One region of the Muricoprocola aceti genome, then DNA from elsewhere that is predicted to be linked to it. Evidence: riboswitches for the same ligand, from Rfam matches in the RefSeq annotation. Region 1 holds a riboswitch; the other holds the start of a gene.

Region 1 (7,495 bases):
TCGCCTTTGCAGGTAAAAATGTAGAGATTGCAAATGGCTGAAGTTTCAAAGCAGGATGCATACAAGGGCAACTAAACGAAAATAAGCGGGAAGCTCGTTTGGATCAGATTCAATAAAAAAGAATCTAATCTGAACGGGCTTTTTTGCTGCAACAGGGGAGCGTAAGCGGAACAATCCTTGTTGCAGGAAATGATGTTTGGATTACAGGAAAAGGAGGAAGATGATCAACGATTTGAAGTATCGTTGGAGAAACTCATCTCAGTAGTAGATTGAAATCCCCTACTGAGACAAACTTAGAATAAGAATGAAAAAACCTCGCGGTGGTAGAAATATAATATTGTTGATATAATCACTATATGGTTCGGAGAGATTGAAAAAGAGATAATATGACATGGAGGAATGAAAGATGGTAAAACCTATAATGAAAGATGTGTTCTTTCTGGGACAAAAGTCAGAACCTGCTACAAAGGCAGATCTGCAAGTGGGAAAGGATCTACAGGATACCCTAAAGGCAAATCGTAGAAGTTGCAGATGCATTCAATAACTTTATTGATAGTAACAAACTTCCAATAAAAATTCATATCTAACTCTTAATTATATATGGCTCTATCGGCTTAAATCCGGTAGGGCCATCTTCTAAATCATCTGTCGCATGAGAAGCATGCTTTTGCCTGAGGTTGGTCTGGAGTGACTGATTTTCAGATGAATACAATAAGCAGCCATTTGTGAGGAGTAGGAGACTCCGGCTGAGATGTAAAGTGACAATTTTGCCCACTGGAGGACTGTTTATACAGCAGGTCTTTCAGTGGGCTTTTTTCGTTGTTGGTTATTCATGTGAAATATCGTAAAGCTTCTGAATCTCTTTCGGGAGTTTGTCCGGCAGCATGGCACTGATGCCATCTTCATTGCCGTCTTTTATCGCGGTCTCGTAGTACCAGCATTTAAACTTCAGCAGAGCAAGGGTTCTCTCCAGGGCTTTGATCTCATCTTCCACGGCAGCTTTTCTGGTCTCGAACATCTCTTTTCTCTTCCCATAGCTGGAAGGGCCTTCCATAACCCACTGGAAGAACTGCTTGATATCTTTGATTTCAAGACCGGAGCGTTTGAGGCACTCAATCACGCGGATAGCCTCCAGTTCATCGTCGCTGAAGTAACGGATATTGCCCTTTCTCATCAGATTAGGGAAGAATCCTTCCTTGTCATAATATCTTAAAGTCGAAATAGGGAGATTGTACATCTCCGAAACCTGACCAATCGTGTACATGATGCACCTTCCTTCAAAAAAGTTCTTGACCTAAAGTTAGGTTTAGGCTGTATAATAAGATCATTATAAGATATATTCCGGTAATATTCAAGAAAAATGACCGCAAGGAGGATAAAAATAATGATGAAGACAGAAGAACTTAAGTTGGTTGTTGAATGGGATAAGACATTTCCAAAAAGCGACAAGGTAGATCACAAGAAGGTGACATTCATTAACCGTTACGGAATTACCCTGGCAGCTGATATGTATACACCAAAGAATGCAGAAGGAAAGCTTCCTGCAATCGCAGTTTCCGGACCTTTTGGTGCCGTAAAGGAGCAGTGTTCGGGACTTTATGCCCAGACTATGGCTGAGAGAGGATACCTGACCATCGCATTTGATCCTTCCTTTACAGGTGAGAGCGGCGGCCAGCCAAGATATATGGCATCTCCTGATATCAATACCGAGGATTTCATGGCTGCAGTAGATTTCTTATCTATTCAGGAAAATGTTGATGCAGATCAAATCGGTATCATCGGTATCTGTGGATGGGGCGGCATGGCTCTTAATACAGCAGCTCTTGACACCAGAATCAAGGCAACAATTGCATCTACCATGTACGATATGACAAGAGTAAATGCCAACGGATATTTCGATTCAGAAGACAGTGAAGAGGCTAGATTTGCAAAGAAGCAGGATATGAATGCCCTCAGAACAGAGGAATACAAAAAGGGTGAATACTCAAGAGCCGGTGGATGTCTTCCACTTCCGGTACCGGAAGATGCTCCATTTTTCGTAAAGGATTACAGCGAATACTACAAGGGCAGATGCTACCATGCGAGAAGCCTTAACTCTAATGAAGGCTGGAATAGTCTTGGCTGCCAGTCCTTTATGAATCAGCCTATTCTTACATACAGCAATGAGATCAGAAGTGCCGTATTGATTATGCACGGCGATAAGGCTCACAGCTATTACTTTGGAAAGGATGCTTATGAAGCTATGATCAAGGACAGCAAATATACAGAGAACAAAGAACTTCTTACCATCCCGGGTGCAGTGCATACAGATCTGTATGACAACCTGAAAGTCATTCCATTTGACAAGATGCAGCAGTTCTTAAAGGAAAACGGGGTAGGTTAAGATGGCGAAGAAAGTACTTATTATTTCGACAAGCCTTCGTGGCGGCAGTAATTCCGACATTCTTGCAAAGGAATGTGAAAAGGGAGCAAAAGAGGCCGGACACGAGGTAGAATACATTTCCCTGAAGGGAAAGGACATTAAGTTTTGTATCGGATGTTTGACCTGTCAGACAAAAGGCAGCTGCGTACTTACAGATGATGTGGCAGAGATCATGGAAAAGGTTCTGGCTGCCGAGGTTATCGTCTATGCAACTCCAATCTACTATTACGAGATGAGCGGACAGATGAAGACGCTTCTGGACAGAATGAACCCGATGTATCCGATGGATTATGCTTTCCGCGATATCTATATGATCGCAACTGCCGCAGAGGAAGAGGAAAGCGCATTTGAAAAAGCCTACAACGGTCTTCAAGGCTGGGTGGACTGCTTTGAAAAGGCAAAGCTCAAGGGTCTCGTAACCGGTGGCGGCATCGGTGATGCGAATGACGCTCCGAATCATGAAGAGATCATGAGGAGGGCTTATGAGCTCGGAAAGGCTCTGTAAAAATGAGAAAAATGGAAATTATGAAGAAGATAGTACAGACAGCAGGCAGAGCTGCTCTCGGTGAATTCGCGCCGGAGTTTGCTCATTATAATGACGATGTTCTCTTTGGAGAGAACTGGAATAATCAGGATATCGATGTAAAGACAAGAAGCATTATCACGGTAGTTGCATTGATGTCCTCAGGCATTACGGATTCTTCTCTGAAATATCATCTGCAGAATGCGAAAGCCCATGGCGTAACACAGAAAGAAATCGCAGCAGTGATCACACATGTGGCATTCTATACAGGATGGCCAAAGGGCTGGGCCGTATTCAACCTGGCTAAAGAAGTATGGGAAACAGGCGAAGGTGATCTTCCTTACGAAGACGAAGCTATGAGAGCCCATGCAAAGGAAATGGTATTCCCGATCGGAGCACCAAATGATGGATTTGCACAATATTTTACTGGTAAAAGCTTTCTTGCACCTATATCAACAAATCAGGTTGGAATCTTTAATGTAACTTTTGAGCCGGGGTGCAGAAATAACTGGCACATTCATCATGCAACAGAGGGCGGCGGACAGATCCTTGTCTGCGTGGCAGGCCGTGGTTACTATCAGGAATGGGGAAAGGATGCAGTAGAAATGAAGCCGGGAGACTGCATCAATATTCCGGTAGGCGTAAAGCACTGGCATGGAGCTGCACCGGATTCCTGGTTCAGCCATCTGGCAATGGAAGTGCCTGGCAAGGATGGCTCCAATGAATGGCTGGAAGCAGTAGACGATGAGCAATATGGCAATCTCGATTAATGATAGAGGTGAATTGCAATGGCTATAACCGTAAATATTTATTATAAAGGGACTGGGTCCGCAGCAAAACAATTTGCAAGGGAAATGACAGAAAGCGGAACGGTGGATGCTATCAGGAACGAAACTGGAAATCTCCGCTATGAATACTTTTCGCCGTTAGATGATGAAGGAACGATATTGTTGATCGATAGCTGGGAAAATCAGGAAGCGATTGATATCCATCATGCATCTCCAATGATGAATACTATCATGGAATTACGAGAAAAGTATAATCTTCATATGAAGGTTGAGCGTTATGTATCAGAGGATGGCATACCGGATTCGGACAAGAAATTCATAAAGGAATAGGTGACAATTATGGCAAAAACATTAGTAGCATATTTCAGTGCCAGTGGCGTAACAAAGAAGACTGCGGAAAAACTGGCCGAAGCTGCAAAAGCAGATATCTATGAAATCAAGCCTGCAGTTCCATATACCAAGGCTGATCTGAACTGGATGGATAAGAAATCAAGAAGCAGCGTAGAGATGGGCGACAAGTCCTTCAGACCGGAAATTGTGAAAGATGATTTGAATTTATCTCAGTACGATACTATTCTGGTTGGCTTCCCGATTTGGTGGTATGTGGCTCCAACCATCATCAATACCTTCCTTGAAAGCTATGATTTTGCCGGAAAGAAGATTGTTCTCTTCGCAACCTCCGGCGGCAGCGGTTTTGGAAACACGGTAAAAGAACTGAAACCATCCGCTCCTGAAGCAGAAATCGTAGAAGGAAAGCTTCTGAATCGTGCGACAGATAAAGATATCGATGCCCTGATCAAGATGCTGTAAGGGAGGCGACTCCGGATGAAAAAGTTATGGGCAGTTCTCCTTTGCTTTGTACTTCTCTTTGCTATGACTGCGTGCGGAAACAGTGCTCCGGCTGCAAGCTCAGAGAATGAATCTACAGAGGCTATTAGAGAGAGTACTTCGGAAGCCACAGAGGATAGTGAGAGCACCGAAGAGATAAACGGAACCAATGAATCGGATGAAGTTGTTCTGGAAGAAGTTTTTGAGGTTAAAACTGCAGTGGTCTGCTTCTCCGGAACCGGAAACACCATGGCTGTCGCAGAGACGATTGCCGATGTAACCGGTGGTGATTTATTCGAAATCATTCCTGCAGAAAAATATGCAGACGAAGATCTGAATTATAATGATGACAACTGCAGGGCCAATAAGGAACAAGATGACCCTGATGCAAGACCTGCGATTGAAAATAATCTGAGTGCGGTGGAAGAATACGATACCATTTATCTCGGACATCCGATCTGGTGGGGTACAAACCCTCGTATCATCCAGACCTTCCTGGATACTTATGACCTGACAGATGCCACAATCTATACCTTCTGTACCTCAGGTGGAAGTGGTATTGAAAAGAGTATTTCTGATCTGCAGACGCTGTATCCAGACTTACATATTGTAACTGGTAAACGATTTAACAATGCATCTGAAGAAGATGTGACTGAGTGGATCAGCAGTCTTTCTGAGTAGCAGGTGGCACATCTGCACCTTGAGATGATATTCGTTCTCAGCTATAATGATAAAGACCTATAAAGAGTGCGCGAGAGACAAGCTCGATGACCGCACAGCAACCTGCATTTGCAAGGTGCTAAAGCTTGACCGATGGGCGTTATGTATTTGAGAATTATGGCTCCTGTCGGAAACGATGGGGGCCTTTTCCTTTTGCCGCTCTTTATAGGATCATAGATCGAAGAGGAGGCATGAGAGCATGCGCAATGTAACTGAATTATCAAAACTGAATGGGGAAGTGTATGTGTATCTGAGAGATGAAGTGATTGCAAGAAGGTTTTTGCAGGATGCAGAGAATGAGGGATTCACTTTTGGAGATGGAGAAAAGCCAACAGCCAGACCGGGAAATAATCTCTATGTGGTCAATCGTGATTGGACGATCAGTCATGTGGGATGTACTGGCCATATGGCATTTCAATCAGCGAAGCGTATCGGTGAGCGGGAGATGATCCGTGTGGATTATGAGAGATATTTGCTTGGGGAAGAAAATTTCGTGATTAATAAAAATAATGCTTGACCCTGACATAATGTCATACCTTATTATGAACTTACCACGACAGGAAAGAAGGTTTGATATTGATGATGACGGTAAATGAAGTAAGCAAATTATCAGGGGTGAGTATACGATCCCTGCATCATTACGACAAGATTAGTCTTCTGCCGGCCACGGAAGTTACAGCTGCCGGCTACAGGCTTTATGACGATAAGGCCCTGGAGCGATTGCAGATGATCTTGTTATTCAAAGAACTTCAGTTTCCATTAAAAGAGATTACAACGATTCTTGATAATCCGGAGTTTGATCGAAGCAAAGCACTGGAACAACAGATAAAGCTTTTGGAACTTCGGAAGGAGCATCTGGAAAACCTGATCGATCTGGCTCGTGGAATAAAGATGATAGGAGTTCAGAAAATGAGTAAAATGAGTTTTGATGCTTTCGATACACGAAAAATTGATGAATATGCAGCCCAGGCAAAAGCATCCTGGGGAACTACCGATGCCTATAAAGAGTTTGAGAAGAAGTCGGCTGGAAGAAGCCGCGAAGAAGAACAGGTACTTGGTGTTCAGATGATGGAAATCTTTGCGGAGTTCGGTAAGATCAGAAATAAGAAACCGGAATCAGAAGAAGCACAGGCCCTGGTAAAGAAACTGCAGAACTATATCACCGAGCATTACTATACCTGTACCGATGAGATTTTGGAAAGTCTGGGACAGATGTATGCAGGCGGTGGAGATATGACATCCAATATAGATAAGTACGCAGGTGAGGGTACTGCAGTCTTTGCTAACGAAGCGATAGAAGCGTATATTCTGACAAAATAATTATCGAAAAATCAGAGTTTAGGCACCTTGTGGAGTGAAGTGTTGTCAGTCATTCCATGAGGTGCCTTTTTTTGCTTTTATGAGATTACTTCTTCCCTGATTAAGCCTCCAGGCTGTTGATCAGGAACATCGATGCCTGCACCTCGAAGCATCGTTTCATAATTGCTTTCGATAATGCCCAGGGTCTTCTGTTGTTTCAGGAGATCCTGCTTTTCTTTTTTGGCAGAGACAAGTTCTTCTTCCAGTTCCAGCTGTTGTCGCTGAAGTTTTTCTGCAGATGGAAGTTTGTGGATGCCAAACTCTGCCAGTTCTTTTAAGGTGGCATCGTGTAACTGATATTCTGCCTGATGTTGTTTGCGGTAGAGTGCTTTATCCGGAGCATCTTTCTCTGCAAGAACCACATCACGGCAAGCTCGGTAGACTTCACAGTGCTTCTTAATGACTTTCTGATTTTGAATGGCTTGTTGTGTTTGCCGAATCTGTTTATCTGCAGCCTGGATGGAAGCTTCCAGATCAGAAATATGATTTTCAAATTCTTCGTAGTTTAACAGATTATGCTGAGAGAGATAGCTGAAAGTTTTGGCTGCTTCTTTCAGATTATTTCTCTGTGCCCAATGTTCAAAACCGGGGCGATTGCCGTCAGCGACATAGGAAGTCATCTCCACAAATATCCTTACTTTGAATGATGCATTTTGAGGAATGCGGGCCTTATGACGATTCTTCGCCAGACGTCTCAGGATACTGTCCTCTGTATAATAGGCTCCCAGAGTTTTGACATTGGTGAAATGTTTCTGATCAGCAGCCCGGAAAGCCAGATACTTTCCCTGCCGGATTTCATATCCGGCTTCTTTCATCTTCATCAGAAATTCATCAAAGGAAACGGACGACCAGATG
Region 2 (12,238 bases), on a different contig from region 1:
GAAATCTGCCACGATATACAAGAACCCGGACGCAACCTCAAGAGCCTGTATTCTCTACTTTCACGGTGGCGGTCTGCTCTATGGATCTCGGTGTGATCTTCCGGAAGCACATCTGGAACAGTTCACATCTGAGGGTTTTCCGGTGATTGCCTTTGACTATCCACTGGCACCTGCCTGCGATGTGAAAGCGATCCTGCAGGATGTGACAGATTCTGTAAATCTCTATCTGACTGAGCCAGATCTGTTCCAGATAACTGCGCCGGGGGCTGATCCCCTGCCTTATGTGCTCCTGGGGCGTTCCAGTGGCGCTTATCTGACGCTTCTGGCTGCTGCCAGCATGGGAAAACATGATTTTCCCATACCAGATGATATGCCTGTATTAAAAAAAGCACCTGTCGGTGTCCTCTCTTATTATGGATATGGTTTTCTGGAAGATCTCTGGTATGAAAATCCAAGTCACTATTACCAGACGCTTCCGACGGTGTCCGAAGCGATTCTGGACTCTCTACCATCTGAGCCACATACAGAAGGACCACTGGATACCCACTATTCTGCCTATGTTTATGCAAGGCAGTCCGGAAAATGGAAGTCTCTTTTCTACCATGATCGGGAAAAATACTTTTTATTATACTATTCTCTGCGTCTGTGCAGCGAACTGCCATGTCCTGTTTTCTGCGCACACAGCACCGGAGATACCGATGTGCCATTTACAGAATTCCAGAAACTGACGGAAAAATATCACGCAAAGCGTTTTATTGCCTCCGGCAGTCAACACGACTTTGACCGGGACACCAGCAGTGCCCAGACAAAAGAACTGCTGAAAGAAACAATTATATTTTTACATACTCTGATATAAGGACGGTATCCAGCCATGAATTTCATTCCATTTTTGATTATCTGCCCGCTTACTTTTCTTGCCGGTCTGGTGGATTCTATTGCCGGAGGCGGCGGTCTGATTTCTCTTCCGGCCTTTTTGCTCGCAGGTCTTCCGCCTCACAACGCACTGGCCACAAATAAACTTTCTTCTTCCATTGGCACGACTGCATCCACTGTGCGCTACTGCAAACATGGATATTTCGACAGGCTGATTGCTATTCCTGGTATTCTCTGTGCATTAGCCGGTTCCACCTGTGGATCCCATCTGGTGCTGCTGACCAGTGATGTCATTCTGAAAAAAATCATGTTAGTGGTTCTTCCTGTCGTGGCTGTCTGTGTGCTGACTGACAAAAAGGAGATCCGGCACGATACTTCATTTTCCCTGAGAAAACGCATGGCAATTGTCTCTGTCTGTGCCTTTCTTATCGGCATATACGATGGTTTCTATGGTCCCGGAACCGGCACTTTTCTTCTTCTTTCATTGACCAGACTCGCTCACATGGACATACGAACTGCATCCGGAAATGTAAAACTGATCAATTTATCTTCCAATATCGCCGCTCTGTTTACGTTTTTATGCAGCGGATATATTCTATATGCCCCAGGTCTCGCCGGTGCAGCATTCTGTCTTGCCGGACATTACATAGGCAGTGGTATGGTCATGAAAAACGGGACGAAAATTGTTCGTCCCATTATCATTGTTGTCTTGATTTTACTATTTATCAAAGTTATCTCCGGGAATTAAATCTGTCCGGAGATTTTTACACTTTCCATAGACCCCGGAAAGCCGGAAACTTGCGTCCCCAATGGCTTAGATTTTCTGGATCAGCTCATATAATACCTGTATTGCCTTGGAGAATGCCTCATATTCGGTGTGTTCTACCGGGCAGTGACTTCTTCCTTCTTTACTTGGCACAAAAATCATGACCGTATCGATAGACTGTCCGATGGCCAGTGCATCATGTCCGGCACCACTTGGCATTCTCTTATAGGAATACCCCAGATCCTTGCAGCTTCCTTCCATGATATCCAGCATAGGTGCACTTAACTGTACCGGTGTAATCGTCAGCTTACGGTCTACGCTATAGGTAGCCCCTGTTGCCTGTGTCTCTTTGTCCAGCTCAGCCATGATCTGAGATGCGATCTTGTCGATGATCTCATTTTCTGTGGAACGGATATCGATGCTGAAATCTACCGACTGCGCCACTACATTCATAGCACTGGGTGTTACCTTCATATAGCCTACGGTAGCGACTGTACCAGGCTTTTCTGCTCTTGCCATATCACCAATCTTGCTGATGACTTTCGTTGCGATATCTACTGCATCCTGACGCATATCCATCGGGGTAGTTCCTGCATGATCGGAACGTCCGTTTACCGTGATCATGTATCTCTGAATTCCAACGATACAGTCTACCAGCCCCAGTTCAATTCCTGTTGCGTCCAGAACCGGTCCCTGCTCGATATGAAGTTCAATAAAATGTCCAATCGATCCCTCCGGCCATGCCGCATTAACCAGTTCTTCCGGAACCAGTCCATAAGACTTCATGGAATCATATACAGAAATATCGTCTTTATCGGTAAAATGTTTACATTCTTCTATGGTCATCTGACCCAGCATACACTTGGAGCCAAAGTATCCGGTTCCAAAACGACAACCCTCTTCGTCCATAAATGCAGCTACCACAAAATCACATTCCAGATTCTTACCTTCTTCATGAAGGAGTCTTGCCAGTTCTACTGCACAGATCACGCCGGCGATTCCGTCATAATCTCCTCCATTATATACTGAATCATAATGGGATCCGGCCATGATACATGGAAGACTTCTGTCTTTTCCAGGAAGTACACCAAATATATTTCCCACGCAGTCCTCTCTCACTTCCAGTCCGGCTTCTTTCATGATCTTTTTCAGATATTCCGCTGCATCTCTGGTCTCTCTGGTAAATGGCATTCTGGTGCAGCCATTTCCAGGTGTTGCAGTAAATGTTTTCAGGAAATCCAGGTCATCTGCGATCTCTGTTGTTATTTTCTTTAAATCCATGTGCTTTCTCCTTATTATTCAGCGAAAGCAAATCTACATTGCCTATAGATTTGCTTTGCCATAATCTCTCTTATTGATTTTCGTAAGAAACTTTCTTCTTCTCATCGTATACATCTTTATCAAAAACACCACATACCTTTGATACGATCATACCAACCATAACGTCCACATCTACGTTCATCAATGTACGGAACATACCGGAGAACCAGTCGATACCGATCAGAATAGCGACTGCTTCTGTAGGCAGTCCCATAGTTGCTGCAAAAAATGTATAAGTAACTACCATTCCACCAGGAACTACGATCGTTCCCATGCACATCAGGCAGGCCAGAAGAATGGTCATGGCAAACTGTCCCATAGTGAAAGTCATGCCGGTCGCCTGGCTCATAAAGAGCATAGCCAGTACATAACACTGCACTGCACCACAACTGTTCATAGACATGGTGATCGGTCCTACAAAATCTGACACCTTACGATCTACACCAAACTTGGTTACCATATCTTCCATCTTGGTTGGAAGGCAGATTGCAGATGATGTGGTAGTGACCGCCATCATAGACATCTTAGAGTATTTCTTTGGCATTTTTGCAGGGCTGACACCACAGAATGCTGCGGTAAAAGGGCCATAGATGATAAACTGGATCACATCACCAATCAGCAGACACCCCAGGAACTTTAACATAGGAAGGACAACTGTAAATCCTGTACCACCAGCCACATCCGCCAGCAGACAGAAGATACCGATTGGTGCAAGGTTCATAACAATCTTGATGATGTTCATGATGACACCATTAATCGCTTTGATCAGATCCATCACAATATCATTACCGCTTGTTCTGCCATAAGATCCGGCACATACACCGAAGAAAATAGAGAACAGAATACAAGGTACCATGTCACCATTCGCCATAGCACTGAAAATGTTCGTTGGCACAAAGTTGGTCAATGTCTCCGTAATGCTGGCCGATGCCACTTCCACGGCAGCAGCTTCTGTACCGATGGCTACACCTACACCTGGTTTAACAATCAGTCCAAGAGCAAGTCCTAAGCCTGCGGAAATCAGAGTAAATACAATAATACAGATAAAAGTTACCAGACCCATCTTACCGGCGCCTTTTCCTTCAATTCCCCCAATCGCAGCTGCTACCGATGTCATAACCAGACATACGACAGACATCTGAATCAGACGGATAAAAATGGTACCAATAAATTTCAGATTAGATGCCCACGGCCCTACGATAGAACCAAATATGATTCCAGCCAGTGTAGCAATGATAATCCATGTTGTAAGTGACAGTTTCTTCGTCTTCATATTCTCTCCTCCTGCTTGTGTTACACATTACACTATATCATTACAGGTTCCAGGGTCATGTACTCATCTCTGTGCAAGCACAGATGTGTACCGGCCTTTGCCCACTGTAATTATACATAAAAAAATGGTAACCTCCGGTTCTCACCCTGCAGAAATGGTGTTCTCATTTCTGCTGTGCTGTCCGGGTCTTCTTCGTCCCGCCAGACACGTTTGTTGAAATCTTCAGTTACCTTTTTGTGTTCCATGTGTTTTTCTAATGGACATTATATAATAAAAATTTTATAAAAACAACCAGAATTTAATCGTTATTTATTTATCAAAATATTGAGTTTTCCTTTATTTATGCAAGCTGTCAGATTTATAAATTAATCAGTCCAGTAAAATTCATTAAAATTGGAATTTTTCTTTCCATCCTTCCCCCTGTCTGCTATGATAGAAGTCAGGACTGGCTTCTTTCTTTTACAGCAGAATCCAGATTTTTATTTCAGACAGGCAGGACAACACTATGCAACTCAGGATCTTACAGGCCTCCACTTTTGCACTTGACAATTTAAAAAAAGCCTCTGTGCCCACCGTTCACTCGGTTTATCACAAAGCCGTAAATCTGAGAACCGGCGATCAGATGCTGACACTTCAGCCAAGGGCTTCCGTCCTTTCCCCTGTCAGTCTGATTACCGATTATACGGAAGAGATGCTGGCTGACCTCACTTTTATGGTCGGCCAACAACTGACTTTCCATCTAAATACCAGTCATACCTGCTGCCAGGATCTGTTTTTACCTCTTTCTGGCTCAGAGACAGTGCAGTCTTCTTTGCATCTCTCCAGACTGGATACCAAAATCCGTGAGGCTATTGCCATGGCAGGTTCTTCCCCGCTTCCAGCTCATATGCGTGGAATGGAATTGATCCTGAATCAGCCAGAGTTGCTCGAAAACTCCCTCTATATGCGCGCTGCCAGTCAGTATCTGACACAGTTTATCCAGATTCTCCAGGCATCTGAGGACTTTTACGAAATGGCCGACTGCCTGTGTCATCTGATTGGGCTGGGGATTGGTCTGACTCCAAGCGGTGATGACTTTCTATGCGGTTTTCTTGCCGGGCTGAGACTGTCAGATGGAAGTTCTGTATTTCTGCCATTTCTGGAGCAGCATATTCTGCATACCCTGGATCGCACCAACGAAATCAGTGCTACATTTTTACGCTGTGCAGTGCTTGGACAATTCAGTGCTCCAGTGCATCTCCTGACTGATCCTGATGTAACAGCCAGACAGATCTATCTGGCCTTTTCCAGCATCGGTCATTCTTCCGGTATCGATACACTGTGCGGAATCTATATGGCACTGACAGCTTTGACTCCTTTTGTCTGTACCAATTCTCCATGATCAAATACCAGAATACGATCAACAGAATGCAAGGTTGAGACACGATGTGCCACAATATTTACTAATTTATAGCTCAAAAAGGCCACTTTTCGTATTTTTGAAAAGTGGCCTCCTTTTTATATATATTCCATTTATATATATGTTTACACCTTAAACCGATATCCAACACCCCAGATTGTCTCTATATACTGAGGCTTGGCTGTGTCAAATTCGATCTTTTCACGAATCTTCTTGATATGCACCGTAACCGTTGCAATGTCTCCGATGGACTCCATATCCCAGATCTCACGGAACAGTTCTTCCTTGGTATATACATGATTCGGGTTCTCTGCAAGGAAGGTCAACAGGTCGAATTCCTTCGTTGTAAAGTTCTTCTCCTCCCCGTTGATCCAGACTCTTCTGGCAGTCTTATCAATCTTAATTCCACGAATCTCTACGATATCATTCTCCTTCACATTGGAATTCACCAGACGTTCATAACGGGCCAGATGAGCTTTTACTCTGGCTACCAGTTCACTTGGGCTGAATGGCTTTGTCATATAGTCATCCGCACCCATGCCAAGGCCACGAATCTTATCAATATCATCCTTCTTGGCCGATACCATGAGGATCGGAATATTCTTTTCTTCTCTGACCTTTTTACAGATCTCAAATCCGTCCACGCCAGGAAGCATCAGATCCAGAATCAACAGATCGTATTTCTCAGCAAGGACTCTTTCCAGTCCCGCCTTTCCATCTTTCTCTGTCTCAACCTCAAAACCGCTGAGTTCCAGATAGTCTTTCTCCAGTTCTGCAATACTTTCTTCATCTTCTACAATTAAAATCTTACTCATCAGAGCAGCACCTCCTGATATTTTCTTAATACGAAGTACATCACGGTTCCTTTGCCCAGTGTACTGCTGGCCCAGATCTTTCCGCCATGGTCTTCAATAATCTTTTTGACAATAGACAATCCGATTCCGCTTCCACCGGCCGAATGCCTGGAGGCATCCGCACGGTAGAAACGCTCAAAGATATTCGGAAGTTCCTTCGTTCCGATTCCCCGTCCGTTGTCTTCGATCTCGATCTGTACAAAATCTCCCACATCCTTTACACGGATGTCGATCCTTGGATCACTCTTATCCATATATTTTACAGAATTGCTAACAATATTGTTGATAACACGCTTGATCTGTTCTGCATCTGCAATGACCTCCACGCTGTCATCTACTTCATTCTTATAGGAAAAGGCAAAACCTTTGGATTCCAGCTCGATTCCCATCTCCTCCACACAATCTTCAAAATAATTCTTCACATTAATCTTATTGAATGTATATGGAATACGGTTCGCATCGATCTTGGAATAAAAAGTCAATTCATTAATAAGGCGATCCATATCATTAGTCTTATTATAAATAGTTCGAATATAGCGATCCATCTTCTCTGGCGTATCAGCTACACCATCCATGATCCCTTCCACATAACCCTTGATTGCTGTCAGCGGAGTCTTCAGGTCATGGGAAATGTTGCTGATCAGTTCCTTGCTCTCCTGATCATACTCCAGCTTCTGCTCCGTACTCTCCAGCAGCCGCTTTCTCATCTCTTCAAAATCCCGGCACAGATCACTGATCTCATCCTCTCCGGTGACCTCCATGGTAAAATTCAGATTTCCCTCTGCAATCTTGTGGGTGGCATTACGCAGCTTGTTCAACGGCACGCTAATCCCTGCATAGATCCATAACATCAGTATCGCTGCTGTCACCACCAGAATCACGATGATGATCGTCGCCATATCATATAAAAAGCTGCGGAACTCCGGTACGATTCCCGACGCATAATCGGTCACATCCTCTGACAGGCTCCCTCCATCCGTATCTTCATTATCCTGAACCTGTTCCTGTTCATCCGCATCCATAGAATTCTTCTGTTCCACTTCATATTGTCCCTGATAGATCTGATACTTCTGCGCATACTTCTCAAGTGCCTTAAACTGACGATTCCCTACAGTCAGCATAACCATGCTCATCAACATAATCGGAATAATCAGTATCGCCGCAAATGCGATAAATAATCTTGTCTTTAACTTCATATAAAAAACTCCCTTACGGTATTCCTTATTCAGTATACCATAAAGGAGTTTTGAATTCATCTAAACAAAGATGGTGTTTTCTAAATTTTCTGTGAACTATTACAGATATTTTTTCAGATCTTCTACTTTATCCAGTTTTTCCCATGGGAGATCCAGATCCAGTCTTCCAAAATGTCCGTACGCTGCTGTCTGCTTGTAGATTGGACGGCGCAGATCAAGCATCTTGATGATTCCAGCCGGGCGAAGATCGAATTTCTCACGTACAATCTCGGTGATTCTCTCATCAGAAAGTTTACCTGTTCCAAATGTATCTACCATAACAGATGTTGGCTGTGCTACACCGATGGCATAGGAAAGCTGAACTTCACATTTATCTGCCAGACCTGCTGCAACCACATTCTTTGCAGCATAACGTGCTGCATAAGCTGCTGAACGGTCTACCTTTGTACAGTCTTTTCCGGAGAATGCTCCGCCGCCGTGTCTTGCATATCCACCATAAGTGTCTACGATAATCTTACGTCCGGTCAGTCCGCTGTCTCCGTGAGGTCCACCGATTACAAAGCGTCCGGTCGGATTGATGAAGAACTTGGTATTCTCGTCCACCATTTCCTGTGGCAGAATCTCATCAAAGACATATTTCTTAATGTCTGCATGGATCTGTTCCTGTGTCACATCCGGATCATGCTGTGTGGATAATACTACTGCATCCAGTTTTACCGGTTTGCCATTATCATCATATTCCACTGTTACCTGAGTCTTTCCATCTGGACGAAGATATGACAGTGTACCATTCTTTCTGACTTCAGTCAGACGACGGGACAGCTTATGTGCAAGGGCGATCGGATATGGCATATACTCTTCTGTCTCATTGGTCGCATATCCGAACATCATACCCTGGTCTCCGGCACCAATCGCTTCAATCTCTGTATCAGTCATCTGATTTTCTTTTGCTTCCAGAGCCTTATCTACGCCCATGGCGATATCACTAGACTGCTCGTCAATGGCTGTAATCACACCACAGGTATCTGCATCAAATCCATATTTACCTCTGGTATAACCGATCTCGCGAATCGTATCACGAACGATCTTCTGAATATCCACATATGCTTTTGTGGTGATCTCACCCATAACCAGAACCATACCTGTAGTGGTAGCAGTCTCGCAGGCTACACGGCTCATTGGATCCTGTGCCAGTAATGCATCCAGAATCGCATCTGAGATCGCATCACACATTTTGTCCGGATGTCCTTCTGTAACGGACTCGGATGTAAATAAACGTCTTTCCATCTTTCTTTTCCTCTCGTAAAAATAATTCATTGGTTAATAGTATTTCGTACATCATCCTGTAAATAACTGTACCACATTAGTCCAGTTAATATTAGTATGATGTACTGATCCGGCATTTCCTGCTTTCGAGGAATTCACTTTTCGACATTGGTGCATCAAAAAATGTCCACTCAAATAAGCGGACATTCTATCATATATGACAGTTCATCCTCTTATTGTTCGATTGCTCGCTCAGGTTGGCACCTTCCGTTGTGCGGGGTTGCCGTGGTTTCTCAGGTCCTCTGTACCTCCACCACTCTGAATAAGAGAAATACCGTATCTATTCAGTCCCCATACAAGATAATAGAACCTGAATAGCTACAACATACTTTATGCTGTTTTCTGTGTGACATCTGTATCACACGCATATATAAAGATATACCCAGATTTCTCTTTCGTCAAGAGTAATCTGGGCATTTTATAGTTTTTTTATAATACAAGTTGGTAAATCATCCAACTCTCAGTTTGAACTTCTGAATCTCTTTTTCACTGGAGACACGCTCGATCTCAGCGCCAAGTCCACGAAGCTTCTGTTCAAAATTTTCATATCCTCGCTGAATGTATACGATATCGTCCACAATGGTGATCCCTTCTGCAGCCAGTCCTGCAATCACAAGAGCTGCTCCTGCACGAAGATCCGGTGCACTGACTCTGGCTCCCATCAGCTTCTCCGTACCATAGATCACTGCCGTATTACCTTCTACCTTAATGTCTGCTCCCATACGAATCAGCTCGTCCACATACTTGAATCGATTCTCAAAGATACTTTCCGTCACAATACTGGTTCCCTTCGCAATCGCCAGTGCCACACCGATCTGTGGTTGCATATCGGTAGGATATCCAGGATATGGCAGGGTCTTCACATTGGTATTATTCAAGCGTTTGGTCGCTACCACACGTACTGCATCATCAAACTCTTCCACCTGGCATCCGATCTCTACCAGCTTCGCCGTTGTGGCTTCCAGATGCTTCGGAATAACATTCTTCACGATGACATCTCCTCTGGTAGCTGCTGCTGCAAACATAAAGGTCCCAGCTTCAATCTGATCCGGAATAATCGAATATTCGGTAGCATGAAGTTTTTCTACACCACGGATACGGATCACATCAGTACCTGCTCCCTTAATATTAGCTCCCATGCTGTTCAGGAAGTTCGCTGCATCAACAACGTGAGGTTCCTTCGCTGCATTCTCGATGATCGTGCGGCCTTCAGCCATAGCCGCTGCCATCATAATATTAATGGTAGCACCAACTGATACGGTATCCAGATAGATATGGCTTCCTCTCAGATGATCAGCCTCTGCAATGATTGCACCATGAGAGATGCGTACCTTGGCCCCCAGCGCCTTGAATCCCTTCAAGTGAAGGTCGATTGGTCTGCTTCCAATATTGCATCCTCCCGGAAGCGGCACCTCTGCCTTCTTATACTTGCCAAGTAATGCACCAAGCAAATAATAGGATGCTCTGATCTTCTTTATATATTCATAGTCAACACTGACGCTTCCGATACCGGATCCGTTAATCAGTGCTGAAGTTCTGCTTACTCTGGTGACACTGGCGCCGATCTCACTGATTGCTTCTAATAACACATTAATGTCCTGTACATCTGGAAGATTCTCGATCCGTACAGTCTCATCTGTCATAATTGCTGCAGCAAGAATACCCAATGCCGCGTTCTTCGCACCGCCGATCTCTACTTCACCGGCAAGCGGATTTCCGCCTTTGATTATATACTGCTCCATTTGACACCTCTGAATTATATTTATACTCTTCCCATTTTCAGGTTACTTGATATTCTCGAAGCGGCTTTTTCCCCTGTCCGCTTCTACCCCTTATAAAAATATCTTTATCTATTATACCACAATCTTAAAATTTGTAAACAAGAATTCATATTTCGCAATAATTGCGACTTTTCTTGCAATTATTTTGCAACACTATCTTGTGCTACTTGTCTTGTTTTCCCTTGTCATCTACCATATATAGTAACCTTTCGCGCAATTTTTACACAAGGTAAAAACAGGATATGCGCAATTTTTTCTATTTTGCACATATCCTGTTTTTGAATTTTTGTTAATATACAATTAAAACTTTTCTTTTGTCCACTTCTGGATCTCTTCATCGGTACCAAACACCTGATGCTGACCGCCCATACTGTGATAGCTTCCTACGTTGTAGTCAATGCCGCTTGTGGCATAATCATAAGTCACAGACTTCCGATCTTTTTCCAGTCTCGGATTCGGCTCCGGAATAGCAGACAGCAGGCTTCTGGTGTATGGATGTACCGGATTGGCGAAGATCTCATCTGTAGTTCCTGTCTCCAGAAGGTGTCCCAGATGCAGTACTCCGATACGGTCGGAAATGTATTTTACCATGGACAGGTCATGGGCGATAAACAGATAGGCCAGCCCTGTCTCTTCCTGAATATCCTTCATCAGATTGACTACCTGCGCCTGAATGGATACATCCAGTGCAGAAATACATTCATCTGCGATGATCAGCTTCGGATTCATAATCAGTGCACGGGCAATTCCCACACGCTGACGCTGTCCACCGGAAAACTGATGCGGATAACGGGCCGCATGTTCCGGTGCCAGTCCTACTTTTGCAAGAATGTTTTTAATGATGGTCTCTCTTTCTTCCTTTGTCTTATACAGATGATGAATATCCAGACCTTCTCCCAGGATATCGCGCACCTTTTTTCTCGGATTCAGAGAGGCCATTGGATCCTGGAAAATCATCTGCATCTGTGTTCTCAACGCCTGGTTATCCGCCCTGGAAAGCTTCCCGCTGATATCTCTTCCATTAAAATGGATCTCTCCTGCAGTTGGATCATACAGGCGGATAATGCTTCGTCCAATGGTGGATTTCCCGGAACCGGATTCTCCTACCAGTCCATAAGTTTCTCCTGGATAAATCTTAAAAGATACATTATCCACAGCTTTCACGGTAAAGGTGTTACTGACTTTGAAATACTGTTTTAAGCCATTGACGGTAAGGATCGGCTCTGCATTATAATTCACTGCCATTTTTCTTTGCCTCCTCCTTCATTCGTTCAATTCGTGCCTTCAGTTCTGCCGGCATCTCCACCTTCGGTGCCCGTTCATCCAGCAGCCAGGTTGCTGCGTAATGAGTATCGGAAACCTGGAACATTGGCGGCTCCAGCTTATCATCAATCTCCAGTGCATAACGGTTACGTGGTGCAAATGCATCTCCCGTCTTTTCATGAAGCAG

What was found. Region 1 has a riboswitch for S-adenosylmethionine ahead of OCV47_RS11645 (hypothetical protein). Riboswitches for the same ligand answer to the same signal wherever they lie in the genome.
Region 2: it holds a riboswitch for S-adenosylmethionine, as region 1 does, so the genes downstream of both, metK (methionine adenosyltransferase) here and OCV47_RS11645 (hypothetical protein) in region 1, are expected to answer to the same signal.

Annotation. Positions count from the first base shown of each region.
Region 1 is NZ_JAOQKE010000016.1:30,209-37,703, forward strand. It holds partial or broken gene OCV47_RS16075 (peptide deformylase) at 407-529, shown strand; gene OCV47_RS11610 (MerR family transcriptional regulator) at 827-1,264, opposite strand; gene OCV47_RS11615 (alpha/beta hydrolase) at 1,385-2,383, shown strand; gene OCV47_RS11620 (flavodoxin family protein) at 2,385-2,927, shown strand; gene OCV47_RS11625 (carboxymuconolactone decarboxylase family protein) at 2,948-3,715, shown strand; gene OCV47_RS11630 (antibiotic biosynthesis monooxygenase family protein) at 3,734-4,063, shown strand; gene OCV47_RS11635 (flavodoxin) at 4,073-4,543, shown strand; gene OCV47_RS11640 (flavodoxin) at 4,559-5,242, shown strand; SAM riboswitch class I at 5,297-5,381, shown strand; gene OCV47_RS11645 (hypothetical protein) at 5,481-5,798, shown strand; gene OCV47_RS11650 (MerR family transcriptional regulator) at 5,861-6,601, shown strand; gene OCV47_RS11655 (hypothetical protein) at 6,679-7,461, opposite strand; gene OCV47_RS11660 (hypothetical protein) at 7,493-7,495, shown strand, end outside.
Region 2 is NZ_JAOQKE010000007.1:25,943-38,180, reverse strand. It holds gene OCV47_RS07815 (alpha/beta hydrolase) at 1-856, shown strand, start outside; gene OCV47_RS07810 (sulfite exporter TauE/SafE family protein) at 872-1,621, shown strand; gene OCV47_RS07805 (M20 family metallo-hydrolase) at 1,688-2,920, opposite strand; gene OCV47_RS07800 (dicarboxylate/amino acid:cation symporter) at 2,991-4,232, opposite strand; gene OCV47_RS07795 (oxamate carbamoyltransferase subunit AllH family protein) at 4,738-5,613, shown strand; gene OCV47_RS07790 (response regulator transcription factor) at 5,757-6,446, opposite strand; gene OCV47_RS07785 (sensor histidine kinase) at 6,446-7,681, opposite strand; gene metK (methionine adenosyltransferase) at 7,781-8,968, opposite strand; SAM riboswitch class I at 9,178-9,276, opposite strand; gene OCV47_RS07775 (UDP-N-acetylglucosamine 1-carboxyvinyltransferase) at 9,457-10,749, opposite strand; gene OCV47_RS07770 (ABC transporter ATP-binding protein) at 11,089-12,033, opposite strand; gene OCV47_RS07765 (ABC transporter ATP-binding protein) at 12,017-12,238, opposite strand, start outside.